DNA from 2 places in the Rhodopseudomonas palustris HaA2 genome. Region 1 is predicted to be linked to the other one. Evidence: predicted binding sites of a transcription regulator. Region 1 holds the regulator's gene; the other holds the start of a gene.

What was found. Region 1 encodes PhoB, which activates phosphate uptake and scavenging genes when phosphate is short. Its sites were predicted from a motif close to TGTCATNNANCTGTCAT; they were not measured.
Region 2: a site for PhoB is predicted at 3,423-3,439, ahead of phnF (phosphonate metabolism transcriptional regulator PhnF). Genes of this name have one in related genera too.

Annotation. Positions count from the first base shown of each region.
Region 1 covers NC_007778.1:871,758-880,386, forward strand. Annotated here, with positions in the region: gene pstC (phosphate ABC transporter permease subunit PstC) at 1-297, shown strand, start outside; gene pstA (phosphate ABC transporter permease PstA) at 300-1,145, shown strand; gene pstB (phosphate ABC transporter ATP-binding protein PstB) at 1,142-1,966, shown strand; gene phoU (phosphate signaling complex protein PhoU) at 1,992-2,708, shown strand; gene phoB (phosphate regulon transcriptional regulator PhoB) at 2,772-3,473, shown strand; gene RPB_RS03975 (GcrA family cell cycle regulator) at 3,813-4,322, opposite strand; gene RPB_RS03980 (aspartate aminotransferase family protein) at 4,799-6,022, shown strand; gene argF (ornithine carbamoyltransferase) at 6,082-7,008, shown strand; gene RPB_RS03990 (Hsp33 family molecular chaperone) at 7,219-8,274, shown strand.
Region 2 covers NC_007778.1:4,656,753-4,665,381, forward strand. Annotated here, with positions in the region: gene phnD (phosphonate ABC transporter substrate-binding protein) at 1-664, shown strand, start outside; gene phnE (phosphonate ABC transporter, permease protein PhnE) at 727-1,608, shown strand; gene phnE (phosphonate ABC transporter, permease protein PhnE) at 1,605-2,471, shown strand; gene phnF (phosphonate metabolism transcriptional regulator PhnF) at 2,645-3,373, opposite strand; gene phnG (phosphonate C-P lyase system protein PhnG) at 3,499-3,957, shown strand; gene phnH (phosphonate C-P lyase system protein PhnH) at 3,960-4,568, shown strand; gene RPB_RS20610 (carbon-phosphorus lyase complex subunit PhnI) at 4,568-5,674, shown strand; gene RPB_RS20615 (alpha-D-ribose 1-methylphosphonate 5-phosphate C-P-lyase PhnJ) at 5,671-6,552, shown strand; gene phnK (phosphonate C-P lyase system protein PhnK) at 6,545-7,345, shown strand; gene phnL (phosphonate C-P lyase system protein PhnL) at 7,354-8,052, shown strand; gene RPB_RS20630 (alpha-D-ribose 1-methylphosphonate 5-triphosphate diphosphatase) at 8,069-8,629, shown strand, end outside.

The sequences.
Region 1 (8,629 bases):
GTGATCCCCTACACCAGGGTCGGCGTGATCGGCGGCATCATGCTGGCGCTCGGCCGCGCGCTCGGCGAAACCATGGCGGTCACCTTCATCATCGGCAACGCCTTCCGGATCACCGGCTCGATCTTCTCGCCCGGCACCACGATCTCGGCGGCGATCGCCTCGGAATTCGCCGAAAGCGACGGGCTGCACCAGTCCGGACTGATCCTGCTCGGCCTGCTGCTGTTCATCCTCACCTTCCTGGTGCTGACGGCGGCGCGGCTGATGCTGATGCGGCTCGAAAAGAAGGCGGGGAATTGATCATGAATCCGGTTTATGCATCCCGTCGCCGCTCCGACTTCACCATCAAGGCGCTGTGCTACGGCGCCACGCTGTTCGGCGTGTCCTGGCTGGCGATGATCCTGTTCACGCTGTTCTACAACGGCTTCGCCGGCCTCAGCGTCCAGATCTTCACGGAGAATACCCCGCCGCCGGGCTCCGCCGAAGGCGGCTTGCTCAACGCCATCGTCGGCTCCGCGATCATGACTCTGATCGGCGTCGGCGTCGGCGCGCCGCTCGGGCTGTTCGCCGGCACCTATCTGGCCGAATACGGCCGCTACGACCGGCTGACCTCGGTGATCCGCTTCATCAACGACATCCTGCTGAGCGCGCCGTCGATCATCATCGGCCTGTTCATCTACGGCGCCGTGGTGGTGCCGATGGGCGGGTTCTCGGCCTTCGCCGGCGCGCTGGCGCTGGCGGTGATCGTGATCCCGGTGGTGGTGCGCACGACCGAGGACATGCTGCTGCTGGTGCCGGGCTCGCTGCGCGAGGCCGCCGCCGCGCTCGGCCTGCCGCGTTCGCTGGTGATCAAGCGGATCTCCTACCGCGCCGCCCGCGCCGGCCTGATCACCGGCGTGCTGCTGGCGACGGCGCGGGTCGCCGGCGAAACCGCGCCGCTGCTGTTCACCGCGCTCAGCAACCAGTTCTTCAGCCTCGACCTGTCGAAGACGATGGCCAACCTGCCGGTCACCATCAACAACTTCGTCCAGAGCCCCTACGACTACTGGAAGCAACTGGCCTGGACCGGAGCGCTGATCATCACCCTCACCGTGCTTGCCCTGAACATTGGCGCGCGCATTCTCGGCGCCGAGAGGACCCCGAAATGACCGATATCTCCTTTACGACCAGTCTTCCGGCCGGACCGGCTCCCGGAGCCATCGTGCAGCCCGAGGGCCCGGCGAAAGTCACCGTGCGCGATCTGAACTTCTACTACGGCGACAATCGCGCGCTGAAGGACATCAACCTCAATCTCGCCGCCAACCGCGTCACCGCCTTCATCGGCCCGTCCGGCTGCGGCAAGTCCACGCTGCTGCGGATCTTCAACCGGATGTACGACCTCTACCCCGGCCAGCGCGCCGAGGGGCAGGTGATGCTCGACGGTCACAACATTCTCGATCCGAAGCTCGACCTCAATCTGCTGCGGGCGCGGGTCGGCATGGTGTTCCAGAAGCCGACGCCGTTTCCGATGACGATCTACGAGAACATCGCCTTCGGCATCCGGCTTTACGAGAAGATCTCGAAGTCGGAGATGGACGGCCGGGTCGAGAAGGCGCTGCGCGGCGGCGCGCTGTGGAACGAGGTCAAGGACAAGCTCAGCGCCTCGGGGCTCAGCCTCTCGGGCGGCCAGCAGCAGCGTCTGTGCATCGCCCGCACCATCGCGGTGCGGCCGGAAGTCATCCTGTTCGACGAGCCGTGCTCGGCGCTCGATCCGATCTCGACCGCGAAGATCGAGGAGTTGATCGACGAGTTGAAGGAAGAGTACACGATCGCCATCGTCACCCACAACATGCAGCAGGCGGCGCGCGTCTCGGAATCGACCGCCTTCATGTATCTCGGCGAACTGATCGAATTCGGTCCGACCGACAAGATCTTCACCTCGCCGAACGACCGGCGCACCCAGGACTACATCACCGGCCGGTTCGGCTGACGCGCCAGGCGCGAGGAGAATGAATATGGGCTTCGAGCACACCACCAAGGCGTTCGACGGCGACCTGCAGGAGCTGACCCGGATGGTCGCCGAGATGGGCGGCCTGGCCGAGCGCCAGATCGTCGATTCGGTCGACGCGCTGGTCCGGCGCGACGTCGCACTCGGCGCCCGCGTCGTCGCGGCCGATTCCGAGATCGACCAGATGCAGCGCGTCATCGAGGAGCGCGCCGTGCTGACGATCGCGCGGCGGCAGCCGATGGCGGTCGACCTGCGCGAGATCGTCGGCGCGATGCGCGTCGCCACTGATCTCGAGCGGATCGGCGACCTGTCGAAGAACATCGCCAAGCGGGTCAACGCGATCGACAGCGACTTCCACCCGCTGAAGCTGATCCGCGGCCTCGAGCACATGACCGACCTGGTGCAGTCGCAGGTCAAGTCGGTGCTGGACGCCTACACCGCGCACGACCTGCCGGCCGCGATGGTGGTGTGGAACGGCGACGAGGAAGTCGACGCGATCTGCACCTCGCTGTTCCGCGAGCTCTTGACCTACATGATGGAAGATCCGCGCAACATCTCGTTCTGCATCCACCTGATGTTCTGCGCCAAGAACATCGAGCGGATCGGCGATCACGCCACCAACATCGCCGAGACGGTGTTCTACATGGTCGAGGGCGAGCAGCTTCTCGAAAAGCGCCCGAAGGGCGACATGACGACTTTCGCCAACGCGACGCCGGGCAACTGACGCGCAGGACGGCGGGATGCGGAGCGCATCCCGGATACGCTCGACTGAAGACGAGGACGACACATGGGTGCGCGCATTCTGGTGGTTGAAGACGAGGAAGCGCTGACCACGCTGCTGCGATACAATCTCGAATCCGACGGCTACGACGTCGAAACCGTCGCCCGCGGCGACGATGCCGACACACGGATGAAGGAGCGGCTGCCGGATCTGGTGGTGCTGGACTGGATGCTGCCGGGTCTCTCCGGCATCGAACTGTGCCGCCGGCTGCGGGCGCGGACCGACACCAAGCAGTTGCCGATCATCATGTTGACCGCGCGCGGCGAGGAGAGCGAACGCGTCCGCGGCCTCGCCACCGGCGCCGACGACTACATCGTCAAGCCGTTCTCGGTGCCGGAACTGCTGGCGCGGGTGAAGGGTCTGCTGCGTCGCGCCGCACCCGAGCGGCTCGCCACCGTGCTGACCTATGGCGATCTCGAACTCGACCGCGACAAGCGCCGCGTCGCGCGCAGCGGCCGGCCGATCGATCTCGGCCCGACCGAATATCGCCTGCTCGAATTCTTCCTGGAGCATCCCGGCCGGGTGTTCAGCCGCGAGCAACTGCTCGACGGCGTCTGGGGCCGCGACATCTACATCGACGAGCGCACCGTCGACGTCCACATCGGCCGTCTGCGCAAGCTGCTCAATCCGGGCCGCGAGCAGGACCCGATCCGCACCGTGCGCGGCGCCGGCTACGCGCTCGACGATCGCTTCGCCAAGGTGGAGTAAGCGCGAAGCGCTTCAACAGGAGCAAGTCGGTAGCCCGCATGAGCGCATCGCCATGCGGGGTTCGAGCGGTGCCTCCCGCATATCGCTGCGCTCATGCGGGCTACGGGTTTTGACGCCCACGGCATCCGATTCACACCCCAGCCGTCATCCTCCGCGAAAGCGGAGGATCCAGTATTCCCGAGTGTTGGTGAGAATGAACGGGCGCTCCGGGTGACTGGATCGCCCGGTCGAGCCGGGCGAGGACCGTCGGGAGCGCGTGCCGGGCAGAAACGCTCGCAGCGCGTTCCGGGCCAGAACGGGTGCCGCGCGGTGGCGGCATTGCCCCGCGCAGAGGCGTGATTACCGCGTCGTCTTCGGCGCCTGCCGCCGGCGGTCACCGACCGGCTGATAGGCGATGCGCGAGTGATGCGCGCAATACGGCAGGCCGGGCAGCGATTTGCCGCCGCAGAAGAAGAACTCGGGGCTCGACGGATCGCCGACCGGCCAGTGGCAGGTGGCTTCGTTGAGTTCGAGCAGCGACAGCCGCTGGTTCATCGGTACGACGTTGTCGATCGCGATCGGATCGGGCTCGGCCTCGACCTCGAACACATGCGCCAGCGCGGTATTGCCGCGCGCCACCGGCCGCGTCACCCGCATCATGTGCTGGGCGGGGCGCGCCTTGCGCTGGCGCGGCGCCGCCGAGGACGGGCTCTTGGCCCGGCCCGACAGGCCGAGCCGATGGACCTTGCCGATCACGGCGTTGCGCGTCACGTTGCCGAGCTCCGCGGCAATTTGACTCGCCGACAGCCCGCCTTCCCATAGCTTCTTCAACTGCTCGACGCGCTCGTCGGTCCAAGTCAATGTTGTCATCGTCTTAAATCCCTTCCTGCCGCGCGGTACTGGTCCAGCGCCGAACCGCGGCTGCGAGGTCGTCAATTGTCGTGCCGTCAGAATCCCTTAACCCTCGCCGGACGGCCGGTGCCGTCCGGGCGTTGCGCCCCGACCGAGAACTCGTAAAGGATTACAAACCGCGCACGACATGTCGTGCCTGACGAGGAAAACGCTACAATATGGCGTGACTCACGCGCAAGAGTCAGACCTGGTGCGTCCACACCTTCTCTCGCAAGTGAGTCTTGTCCGTCACAGCGGCGACCTGCGGAGAAGTCCGGGGGAACCCCAGCGGAAGCCCGGTTGACAGGCACTTCAGCACACCTAGAATGACTACACGTGCCGCCTGGAAAGGCGGCACGTTTCGTTTCCGGGGTACTTTCGTTTCCGGGGCACGTTGGACCGCGACCGCGCTGACGCGGCCGGGCCGGCGGCCCGTTTTTCCGATCGGATCGGCCATGTCGAGTGCTAAGTCGAGTGCAGCTACTACGTCCCATCTCCTGCCGGTGTTCGCGAGGGCGGATGTCGCCTTCGAGCGCGGCGAGGGTGCCTGGCTGATCTCGACCACCGGCGAGCGCTACCTCGATTTCACCAGCGGCGTCGCGGTCAATTCGCTCGGCCATTGCCATCCGCATCTGGTCGAAGCGTTGCAGCAGCAGGCGACCAAACTGTGGCACATGTCGAACCTGTTCAAGAGTCCGGACGGCGAGCGCCTCGCCGCGCGGCTGTGCGAGCAGAGCTTCGCCGATTTCGTGTTCTTCGCCAATTCCGGCGCGGAGGCGATGGAGTGCGCGCTGAAGATGACGCGGCACCACCATTTCTCCAAAGGCAATCCGGAGCGCACCCGGATCATCACCTTCGCGGGCGCGTTCCACGGCCGCACGCTCGGCACGCTCGCCGCCACCGGCTCGGCGAAGTATCTCGAAGGCTATGGCGAGCCGCTCGACGGCTTCGACCAAGTGCCGCTCGGCGATCTCGACGCGGTGAAGAAGGCGATCGGCCCGACCACCGCCGGCATCCTGATCGAGCCGCTGCAGGGCGAGGGCGGGGTCCGTTCGCCGGAGCCGGCGTTCTTCCGCGCGCTGCGCGATCTGTGCGACAGCAATGGCCTGCTGCTGATTTTCGACGAGGTACAGACCGGCATGGGCCGCACCGGCGAGCTGTTCGCTTACCAGCGGATCGGCGTGGCGCCCGATATCATGTCGCTGGCCAAGGCGCTCGGCGGCGGTTTCCCGATCGGCGCCTGCCTCGCCACCGCGGATGCCGCCGAGGGCATGGCGCCGGGTTCGCACGGCTCGACCTTCGGCGGCAATCCGCTCGCCGTCGCCGCCGCCAATGCGGTGCTCGACGTGATGCTGGAGCCCGGCTTCCTCGATCACGTCCGGCGGATGTCGCTGCTGTTGAAGCAGAAGCTCGCCGGCATCGTCGATCGCTATCCGCAGGTGCTGAGCGAGATCCGCGGCGAAGGGCTGCTGATCGGCCTCAAGGCGGTGGTGCCGTCGACCGATCTGGTCGCCGCCCTGCGCGACCAGAATTTGCTCACGGTCGGCGCCGGCGACAACGTCGTGCGGCTGCTGCCGCCGCTGATCGTCGACGAGGTGGAGATCGACGAGGCGGTGACGCGGCTCGAGCGCGCCTGCGGCGTGTTGTCCGGCCAGGCCGCGCAGCGGGAGGCGGTGTGATGAGCAGCGCTACCAATCGTGCGGTGAGTAGTTCCAAGAGTACGATCGAGAGTCCAGCGATGACCAGCGCCCCGAGGCATTTCCTCGATCTCACCGAGGTCCCGACCTCGGAGCTGCGCAATATGCTCGCCGCCGGCGTGGCGATGAAGGCGAAGCGCAAGGCCAATGCGGATGCCGACAAGCCGCTCGCCGGCAAGACGCTGGCGATGATCTTCGAGAAGCCCTCGACGCGCACCCGCGTCTCGTTCGACGTCGGCATGCGCCAGCTCGGCGGCGAGTCGATCATGCTGACCGGCGCCGAGATGCAGCTCGGCCGCGGCGAGACCATCGCCGACACCGCGCGGGTGCTGTCGCGCTTCGTCGACATCATCATGATCCGCATCCTCAATCACGACTCGCTGCTGGAGCTCGCCGCCAACGCTACCGTGCCGGTGATCAACGGGCTCACCCGCAAGTCGCATCCGTGCCAGGTGATGGCCGACGTGATGACGTTCGAGGAGCATCGCGGCCCGATCAAGGGCGCGACCGTGGCCTGGACCGGCGACGACAACAACGTGCTGGCGTCGTGGGCGCATGCCGCACAGCGGTTCGATTTCAGGCTCAACATCGCGACCCCGCCGCAGCTCGCGCCCAACAAGGCGATGCGCGACTGGATCAAGACCAGTGGTGCTGCGATCACGCTCGGCAGCGACGCCGAGGCGGCGGTCCGCGGCGCCGATTGCGTCGTCACCGACACCTGGGTGTCGATGGGCGACAAGGACGGCGAGCACCGCCACAATCTGCTGAAGCCGTTTCAGGTCAACGCCAAGCTGATGTCGCTCGCCCACAAGGACGCGATCTTCATGCACTGCCTGCCGGCGCATCGCGGCGAGGAGGTCACCGACGAGGTGATCGACGGCCCGCAATCGGTGGTGTTCGACGAAGCCGAAAACCGCCTGCACGCGCAGAAGGGCATCCTGGCCTGGTGCCTCGGCGCGGTGGCGTAGCGGTCATCGCGACACATTCGGCGTCATCCTGAGGTGCCCGCGCGAAGCGCGGGCCTCGAAGGATGCTGAGACAGGGTGGTGGCGACGCCGCCGCCCTTCGAGGCTCGCCGAAGTCGGCGAGCACCTCAGGGTGACGGCACTCCTCTTCCGGAACTGCATCCCTCGCATGAGGCCCTTCCGATTTCGTCCTCCGCCCCCAGATAGAGCGCCATGACCTCGCAATCGCAAAATCCCAAGACCTCCGAAGCGCCCCCGGTGCGCGCGCCCTCCGCAGTTCCGATCGACGACGCGGTGCTGCCTTTCGAAGTCGGCCCGCTCGATCTGCGCGGCCGGCTGACGCGGCTCGGCCCGGCGCTCGACGAGCTGCTGGAAAAGCACGCTTATCCCACGCCGGTCGCCAAACTGCTCGGCGAGGCGATCGTGCTGGCGACGCTGCTCGGCTCGGCGCTGAAATTCGACGGCCGCTTCATCCTGCAGACCCAGACCGACGGCCCGGTGTCGTTCCTGATCGTCGATTTCCAGGCGCCCGACCGGCTCCGCGCCTATGCGCGGTTCGACGCCGGCAAGCTCGTGCCCGGGCTGGATTCCGGTGCGCTGCTCGGCAAGGGGCATCTGGCGATGACGATCGACCAGGGCGCCGACATGCGCCGCTATCAGGGCCTGGTCGCGCTCGACGGCGGCGGGCTGGAAGAGGCCGCGCACGAATACTTCATGCGCTCCGAGCAGATCCCCACCAAGGTCCGGCTCGCGGTCGGCGAGGAGTGGCGCGGCGGCGAGGGCGGCCGGCACCACTGGCGCGCCGGCGGCATGCTGCTGCAATTCCTGCCGAAGGCGCCGGAGCGCGCGCGGCCGGCCGATCTGCATCCCGGCGACGCGCCGGACGGCGCCGAGGTCCACGCCGTCACCGAGGACGACGCCTGGGTCGAAGGCCAGTCGCTGATCGCCACCGTCGAGGACATCGAACTGATCGACCCGGATCTGTCCGGCGAGCGGCTGCTGTACCGGCTGTTCCACGAACGCGGCGTCCGCGTATTCTCGTCGCTGCCGTTGCGCGCGCAATGCTCCTGCTCGCGCACCGCCGTCTCCGGCATGCTGTCCCGCTTCTCGGCCCAGGACCGCGCCGACATGGTCAAGGACGGCAAGGTCGTGGTGACCTGTGAGTTCTGCAGCTCGGTCTACGAGTTCACGCCGGACGAGGCGGGGGTGGAAACGGGCGCCGGCGTCGCGGACGCAGAAACGACGAACGGCGCGGCGACGAACGAGTAGTTCACCCGTCGTCGAGAAATAACCCGTGTCCCGGACGCGATGCAGCACGCAGTGCTGCTTCGCAGATCCGGGACCCCGGTTTCTCTGTCCAACACGACATAGTTCGAAGCTGTCGGATGCATCCGAACCGGGGCCCCGGATCAGCAGCGCACCACGCCGCAAGCGCGGCGCGCTGCGCAGCGTCCGGGGCACGAAGTCTGCGCCCCTCAATACAGTCAGTTGTCGTTCGTCGGAGTCCGTAGGGTGGGCAAAGGCGCGCAAGCGCCGTGCCCACGCGTCGCCGGTGATGCTGTCGGGATGTCCGCATGGGCTTCGCTGCGCTCAGCGCCACCCTGCGGGCGACAGCGCGCACTCT
Region 2 (8,629 bases), 1.5 Mb from region 1:
CGGGAACATCCAGATCGCGATGTACGGTCCGGCATCCTATGCCCGCGCCTATCTGATCGGCGCCAAGGTCGAACCTTTCGCCATCGAAGTGAACAATGACGGCAGCAAAGGGTACTACTCGGTCCTCTACGTGAAGACGGAGTCGCCCTACAAGAACATTCAGGACCTGAAGGGCAAGAACCTTTGCCTGGTCGATCCGAATTCGACCTCGGGCAACAACGTCCCCCGCTTCGAGATGAACAAGCTGTCGATCGATCCGGACAAGTTCTTCGGCAAAGTGATTTACGCCGGCAGCCACGAGAATGCCGTGATCGGCGTCGCGCAGGGCACCTGCGACGCCGCATTCAACTGGTGGAACACCGAAGCCGAATCCAACCTGCTGCGGATGGACCGCAAGGGCATGGCCAAGGCGGCCGACTTCCGCATCATCCTGAAGTCCGACCAGATCGTGAATTCGCCGATGGCCTATCTCACCGACCTGCCGGCGGACCTGAAGGCGGCGATCCGCAAGGCGGTTCTCGATCTGGCGACCGACGATCCGGAAACCTTCAACAAGATCTACGAAGGCAAGGGCAAGCCTTATGACGCGGTCGATCACAAGGCCTATCAGCCGGTCATCGATCTGACGAAATTCGTCGACACCCTGCGCAAGAGCAAATCCTGAGCCGACACGATCGACTGAAACGGGCGGCCTTCAAGGCCGCCCTCTTTTTGCCAGGATAGTGGATGCCAGCGGTTGTTTCGGAACTGCCCGACGCTCAGTTGCGTCACCTCATGGATCACTATGAGGACGCGGTGTCGGCCAAACGCCGCCGCACCGCGATTGGCGCGGCCATCCTGGTCGCTGCGATCGTCGCGGCGGCGTGGATGGGCGAAGTCGACCCGGCGAAGTTCGCGGACAATTTCTGGCGCTTCCCATCCTACTTCATTTCGATCATGCCGACGCTGTCGCTCGGCACGCTGTGGGCCGACCTCGCCGAATGGCTGTGGGGGTTGAAGCGCTGGACCGGGCTGCTGCTCGACACTCTGCTGATCGCCTATGTCGGCACTTTGATCGGCGCCATCGCCGGTTTCGTGCTGTGCTTCCTGGCCTCCGCCAATCTAGTCCGCTCGCGCACCATGGTGTTCGTGACCCGCCGATTTCTGGAGATCTGCCGCACCGTTCCGGAGCTCGTCTTTGCGCTGGTGTTCGTGCTGGCCTTCGGACTCGGGCCGCTGCCGGGCGTGCTGGCGATCGCGATCCACACCACAGGGGCGCTCGGCAAATTGTTCGCCGAAGTCGTCGAAAATATCGACGACGAACCGATCGACGGCGTCGTCGCCTCGGGCGGCAACTGGGTGGAGATGGTGCGCTTTGCGGTGGTGCCGCAGGTGCTGTCGAATTTCGTCAGTTACGCCTTGCTGCGCTTCGAGATCAACGTCCGCGGCGCTGCCGTAATGGGTTTCGTCGGCGCCGGCGGCATCGGGCAGGACCTGATCGAGGCGGTCCGCAAATTCTACTACACCGACGTCAGCGCCATCTTGATGCTGATCATCATCGCAGTGATAACGATCGATTACGGCACAGAGGCGGTCCGTCATCGTCTGATCGGGCGGGAAAGCCGATGACCGACACGCGCAGGGCGCTGAATTTCGACGATCAGGCCGAAATCGTCCGTCGCTTTCCGGATCAGTTCGGGATCGACTGGTGGCGGCGCGGCCGAGTGATCGGCGGTCTCGCCGTAATGGCGGCGCTGTTCGTGTTCGGGCTGATCAGGCTCGAGATTCCGTTCGACCGTCTGATCAGCGGCTCGATCCGGCTGGTCGAATTCACCGGGATGATGCTGCCGCCCGATCCCGGCTCCTGGGCGCAGGCGAAGATCTATCTGAACGCGATGGGCGAAACCATCGCGATCGCCTTCCTCGGCACGCTCGGCGGCGCGGTGCTGGCATTTCCCGTTTCGTTTCTGGCCGCGCGCAACGTCGTCGGCAGCCGCGTGCTGCAACTCGTCACCCGACGCGGGCTCGACACGGTGCGCGGCGTCGACACGCTGATCTGGGCACTGATCTGGGTCGGCGTCGTCGGACTCGGCCCGTTCGCCGGCATTCTCGCGGTGATGTGCAGCGATTTCGGCACCTTCGGCAAATTGTTTTCCGAAGCTTTCGAAACCGCCGACAAGCGATCGATCGAAGGCGTCAAGGCGACCGGTGGATCGCACGTCCACAGCATCCGCTTTGGCCTGCTGCCGCAGGTGATCCCGATCCTCGCCAGCCAGGTGCTGTACTATTTCGAATCCAACACGCGCTCGGCCACCATCATCGGCATCGTCGGCGCCGGCGGCATCGGCTTGCAGCTCGCCGAGCAGATCCGCGTCCTGGAGTGGCAGAAAGTGTCGTTCCTGATCATGCTGATCATGATCGCGGTGGCGGCGATCGACTGGCTGTCCGGCAAGCTGCGCTTCGCGATCATCGGCCGCCGCGCGGTCGTGTGACGGCAATTGCCATTCCTCCTTTTTCTTCCGCCATTTCGGACGTCATCCTCCGCGAATGCGGAGGATTCAGTATTCCGCGGCATCGCAAATGATGCGCCGACTCTCTGGAATACTGGGTCGCCCGCTTTCGCGGGCGATGACGATTGTGGGCGGTGCGAAGCGACGGAACGGAGCTACTCCGTCTCGACCACGAACTGGACCCGTTCCGCGGCGAAGCGGGAGCGGATCGCCAGCAGCGGGTGCCCCTCGCCGTCGACGTCCAGCGCCTCGACGATCAGCACCGGGCGGCCGATGCCGAGATCCAGCCGCGCCGCATCGCCGGCGTCGGCAATCGCCGCGGTGATTCGGGTCGAGGCGCGGCGATAGTCGCAGACACCGTACTGCGCCAGCACCTTGGTCATCGAGCCGAAGCGGCGATACAAGGTTTCGGCCTCCGGGAAGCGCTCGGCCGAGCACCAGGTGGTTCCGACGCAGATCGGCGCGCGGTCGGCGAGCCGCAGCCCCTCGATGCGGATGAGCGGCGCGCCCGCCGCAAGGTCGAGCTGCCGCGCCAGATCCTTGGTCGCCGCTTCACGGCTCGCCGCCAGCAATCGACCGCGCGGCTCGTGGCCGCCGGCGCCGACGATTTCGGAGAACCGCGTCCGCGAGCGCAGCGGATAGGCGATCCGCGAGGTCTCGACATAGGTGCCGCTGCCGCGTTCGGCGCGGACCAGCCCGCGTTCGGCGAGCGCCGCCAGCGCGCGACGGACGGTGTGGCGATTGACGCGATGCGCCTGCGCGATCTCGACCTCGCCGGGCAGCTTCTCGCCTGCCGCGTAGTGGCCGTCAGCGATCCCGCGCTCGATCGAATCGGCCACCTTGCGCCACAGCGCGACGCCCGAATCCGGTTCTAGAGTCGTCATCCATCCACATCCGTTCGATCGTCGTCGCGGCCGCGCGATTTCGTCGCGCCGTCATCAAAAAGTCATGGCGCGGCTTTATCAAGTTGTCTATTATCACAGACAACTTGATGCGGGCTAGAGTCAAGATGACGACATCCTTCGAATCCGGTCCCCAGACCCGGCAGGCGGCGATGGCCGTGCTGGTTCATGCCGGGGCGGAGCAGATTGCGGCGCGGCTGTCGGGGTTGGAACTGCCTGCGAACGAGACGCTGCGCGAGCCGGAGAACGGCCTGGTGATGGTGCGCGGCAGGATCGGCGGCGACGGCGCGGCGTTCAATCTCGGCGAGGCCACGGTGACGCGGGCGGCGGTGCGGCTCGACAGCGGCGAATGCGGCTTCGGCTATACGCTCGGGCGAGACCGCGACAAGGCGCGGCTGATCGCGCTGTGCGACGCGCTGATCCAGCGCCACGATTACGCCGAGGCGATCGAAGCCAGGGTGCTGGCGCCGCTGCGAGCCGAGCAGGCCACGGCGCAGCAGCGCAAGGCCGAACACACCGCTGCGACCAAGGTCGACTTTTATACTCTGGTGCGAGGCGAGGGTTGACGATGATCGGGACGGTCGAATTGTCCGCCGGCTTCGCCGACAAGGTCACCTCGGCGCAGGCGACGTTCCGCGCGGTGATGCAGGCGATGGCGCGGCCGGGCGCGCTGCAGCGGCTCGATGCCGAGCTGCACCATGTTCCGGCGCCGCTGATGCCGGCGACCGCGGCGATCGCGCTGACGCTGTTCGATCACGATACGCCGCTGTGGCTCGACGCAGCGACGAAAACATCTGTCGTGACGCAATGGCTGAGATTTCACACCTCCGCGCCGGTCGTCGAAGCGCCCGAAGCCGCTGCATTCGCACTGATCGCCGAGCCTCATCGGATGCCGACACTCGAATGCTTCGCGCTCGGCAGCGACGACTATCCGGATCGCTCCACCACGCTGATCCTGCAGCTCGAGAGTCTGGACGAAGGCCCCGGGTTCGAGCTGAGCGGACCCGGCATCCGCGGGGCGGCGGCCCTGCGCGCGCCGCTGCCGGACAGCCTCGTGTCACAGCACGAAGCCGACCACGTCCTGTTTCCGCGCGGCATCGATCTGATCCTGGTCTCGGGCCCTGCGATGATCGCGATCCCGCGCACCACGCGGCTCGTCGCCAAGGGAGGCAACTGATGTATGTCGCCGTCAAGGGTGGCGAGCGCGCCATCGACAACGCCCACCGGCTGCTGGCGCACGAGCGCCGCGGCGACCGCGCCGTGCCTGAACTGACACTGGCGCAGATTTCCGAACAGCTCGCGCTCGGCGTCGACCGGGTGATGGTCGAGGGCTCGCTGTATGACCGCGAGTTGGCGGCACTCGCCATCAAGCAGGCCCGCGGCGATCTGATCGAGGCGATCTTCCTGCTGCGCGCATTCCGCGCCACGCTGCCCCGGTTCGGCGCCACCGAACCGCTCGACACCGGCGCGATGGCGGTGCGGCGGCGGGTGTCCTCGACCTTCAAGGATATTCCCGGCGGGCAGATTCTCGGACCGACCTTCGACTACACCCATCGGCTGCTCGATCCGCAACTCGCCGCAGGCGGCGAGCCGGATCAGCCGGTCAATGCGGAGGTGTCGAACGAAGCGATGCCGCGCGTCACCGATATCCTCGGCCGCGACGGACTGATCGAGCCGTCGCCCGCGCCGGCCCCCGATGCGCCGGTCGGCGACCTCACCCGCGAGCCGCTGAACTTTCCGGCGGATCGCGATCTGCGGCTGCAAAATCTGGCGCGCGGCGACGAGGGCTTCCTGCTCGCGCTCGGCTACTCGACGCAGCGTGGCTATGGCCGCTCGCATCCGTTCGCCGGCGAAATCCGCTTCGGCGAAGTCGAACTGGAGTTCGTCGCCGAGGACGTCGGCTTCGCGGTGCCGCTCGGCAGCATCGCGCTGACAGAATGCCAGATGGTCAATCAGTTCAAGGGTTCGGCCACAGAGCCGCCCTGCTTCACCCGCGGCTACGGCCTCGCCTTCGGGCAGAGCGAGCGCAAGACCATGGCGATGGCGCTGGTCGATCGTGCGCTCCGCGCCAAGGAACTCGGCGAGGAGGCGCTGGCGCCGGCGCAGGACGAGGAATTCGTGCTGTCGCATTCCGACAATGTGCAGGCGACCGGCTTCGTCGAACATCTGAAGCTGCCGCATTATGTCGACTTCCAGTCCGAGCTCGGACTGATCCGCCGGCTGCGGCAGGATTTTGCCGATGCCGCCGAGCAAGCGGATGCGTTGCGGGAGGCCGCGGAATGAACGCGCCACAATACAACTTCGCCTATCTCGACGAGCAGACCAAGCGGATGATCCGCCGCGCGATCCTGAAGGCGATCGCGATCCCCGGCTATCAGGTGCCGTTCGCCAGCCGCGAGATGCCGATGCCGTATGGCTGGGGCACTGGCGGCGTGCAGGTCACCGCAGCGATCCTCGGCCCGGACGACGTGCTGAAGGTGATCGATCAGGGCAGCGACGACACCACCAATGCGATCTCGATCCGGAAATTCTTCGCCAAGACCGCCGGCGTTGCGACCACCACCAGCACGACGGATGCCAGCGTGATCCAGACACGGCACCGGATTCCGGAAGCGCCGCTGCACGAGGGCCAGGTGCTGGTGTATCAGGTGCCGATCCCGGAGCCGCTGCGCTTTCTCGAGCCGCGCGAGACCGAGACGCGGCGGATGCACGCGCTCGCCGAATACGGGCTGATGCACGTCAAGCTGTACGAGGACATCGCCAAATTCGGCCACATCGCGACGTCCTACGCCTATCCGGTGAAGGTCAATTCGCGCTACGTGATGGACCCGTCGCCGACGCCGAAATTCGACAATCCGAAGATGGACGATTGCCCGGCGCTGCAATTGTTCGGCGCCGGCCGCGAAAAGCGGATCTATGCGATCCCGCCCTATACGCACGTGGTGTCGCTGGACTTCCAGGACCATCCGTTCACGCGCTATCGCCAGGACGCGCCCTGCGCGCTGTGCGGATCGGAGGAGTCGTATCTAGACGAGATCGTCACCGACGATCGCGGCGGACGGATGTTCGTCTGCTCCGACACCGATTATTGCGAAACACGTCAGGTGCAAGGCCATCGCGGCAGCGAAAGCGCGCCGCATCAGGAGCGCGCAGATGCCTGATCGCACCTCATCCTCTCGGTTCAATGAACCGCTGCTGATCGCCGAAGGCCTGGCCAAATCCTACGGCCGACTGCAGGCGTGCCGCGATGTCTCGTTCACGCTGTATCCGGGCGAAGTGCTGGCGATCGTCGGCGAGAGCGGCTCCGGAAAGTCGACGCTGCTGCAGATGCTGTCGGCGCAACTGCCGCCGAGCGCCGGCCGGGTCTCGTACCGGATGCGCGACGGCGTGCTGCGTGATCTCGCGGCGCTCGGCGAAGCGGAGCGGCGGTTCCTGTTCCGCACCGATTGGGGCTATGTGCACCAGGATCCGGCGCAGGGCCTTCGCATGGCGGTGTCGGCCGGCGCCAATGTCGGCGAGCGGCTGATGGCGGTCGGCTGGAATCACTACGGCCGGATCCGCGACACCGCATCGTCCTGGCTGTCGCGCGTCGAGATCGGCCTGGACCGCATCGACGACGCGCCGCGGACTTACTCGGGCGGGATGCGGCAGCGGCTGCAGATCGCGCGCAATCTGGTGACCGAGCCGCGGCTGATGTTCATGGACGAGCCGACCGGCGGCCTCGACGTCTCGGTGCAGGCGCGGCTGCTCGATCTGTTGCGCGGCCTCGTCACCGACCTCGGGCTTGCGGCCATCGTCGTCACGCATGATCTCGCGGTCGCGCGCCTGTTGTCACATCGGGTGATGGTGATGCAGGGTGGCCGCGTGATCGAAACCGGCCTCACCGACCAGGTGCTCGACGACCCGCACGAGCCCTACACCCAGCTTCTCGTCGCCTCGATCCTGCCGCCATGAGCCCGCCGATGTCCGCGATGATCCAACTCACCAACGCCGAGAAGACCTTCGTCATGCACCTGCAGGGCGGCGTGCGGCTGCCCGTGGTGCGCGGCGTCTCGTTCCACGTCGACGCCGGCGAATGCGTCGTCCTGGCCGGGCCGTCCGGCGCCGGCAAATCGTCGATCCTGAAGATGATCTTCGGCAATTATCGCTGCGACGCCGGTCGCATCGCCATCCTGCATCGCGGCGCGACGATCGACCTCGCTACCGCCGAGCCGCGGCAGGTGCTGGAGTTGCGCCGCGACACGATCGGCTATGTCAGCCAGTTTTTACGGGCGGTGCCGCGTGTTGCAGCAATCGACGTGGTCGCCGAGCCGCTGGTCGCAGGCAGCGTCGGCAAGGACGAGGCACGCGGGCGCGCCGGCGAATTGTTGAAGCGGCTCAACATCGCCGAGCGGCTGTGGTCGCTGCCGCCGGCGACGTTCTCCGGCGGCGAACAGCAGCGCGTCAACATCGCTCGCGGCTTCATCGCGCATGTGCCGATCCTGCTGCTCGACGAGCCGACCGCGTCGCTCGACGCCGCCAATCGCGAGGTGGTGATGCGCCTGATCGCCGAGAAGAAACGCGACGGCGTCGCCTTGATCGCCATTGTCCACGACGACGAAGTCCGCGCCCGGATCGCCGATCGGCTGATCGACGTCGCGAGCTTCGCCGCTGCCGCCTGAAGAGAGACGAAAACCGATGACGACCAACTCCGAATTCGTTCTGCGCAACGCCCGCATCGTGCTCGCCGACCGGGTGATCGAGCACGGCTGGCTGGCGATCGAGAACGGCCGCATCGCCGAGATCGGCGAGAGCGGCGTCCCGGCCGGCAGTCTCGACATGGGCGGCGATCTGGTGATGCCCGGGCTGATCGAGCTGCACACCGATCACCTCGAGGCGCACTACATGCCGCGTCCGAAGGTGCAGTGGAATCCGGTCGCCGCCGTGGTGTCGTATGACGGACAGCTCGCGACCTGCGGCATCACCACGGTGCTGGATTCGTTGCGGGTCTGGCGCGAGGAAGGCGCCGAAGATGTCGACGGACAGGCCGGCGTGCTGGCGGAAGCGATCAGCACGGCGCGTGACGCCAATCTGCTGCGCGCCGAGCATTTCCTGCATCTGCGCTGCGAAATCCCGATGCCGAATGTGGTGGCGGAAGCCAAAGAGCTGATCGGCCGGCCCGACGTCCGGCTGATGTCGCTGATGGATCACACCCCCGGCCAACGGCAGTTTCGCGACGAGGAGAAGCTGCGTGATTAC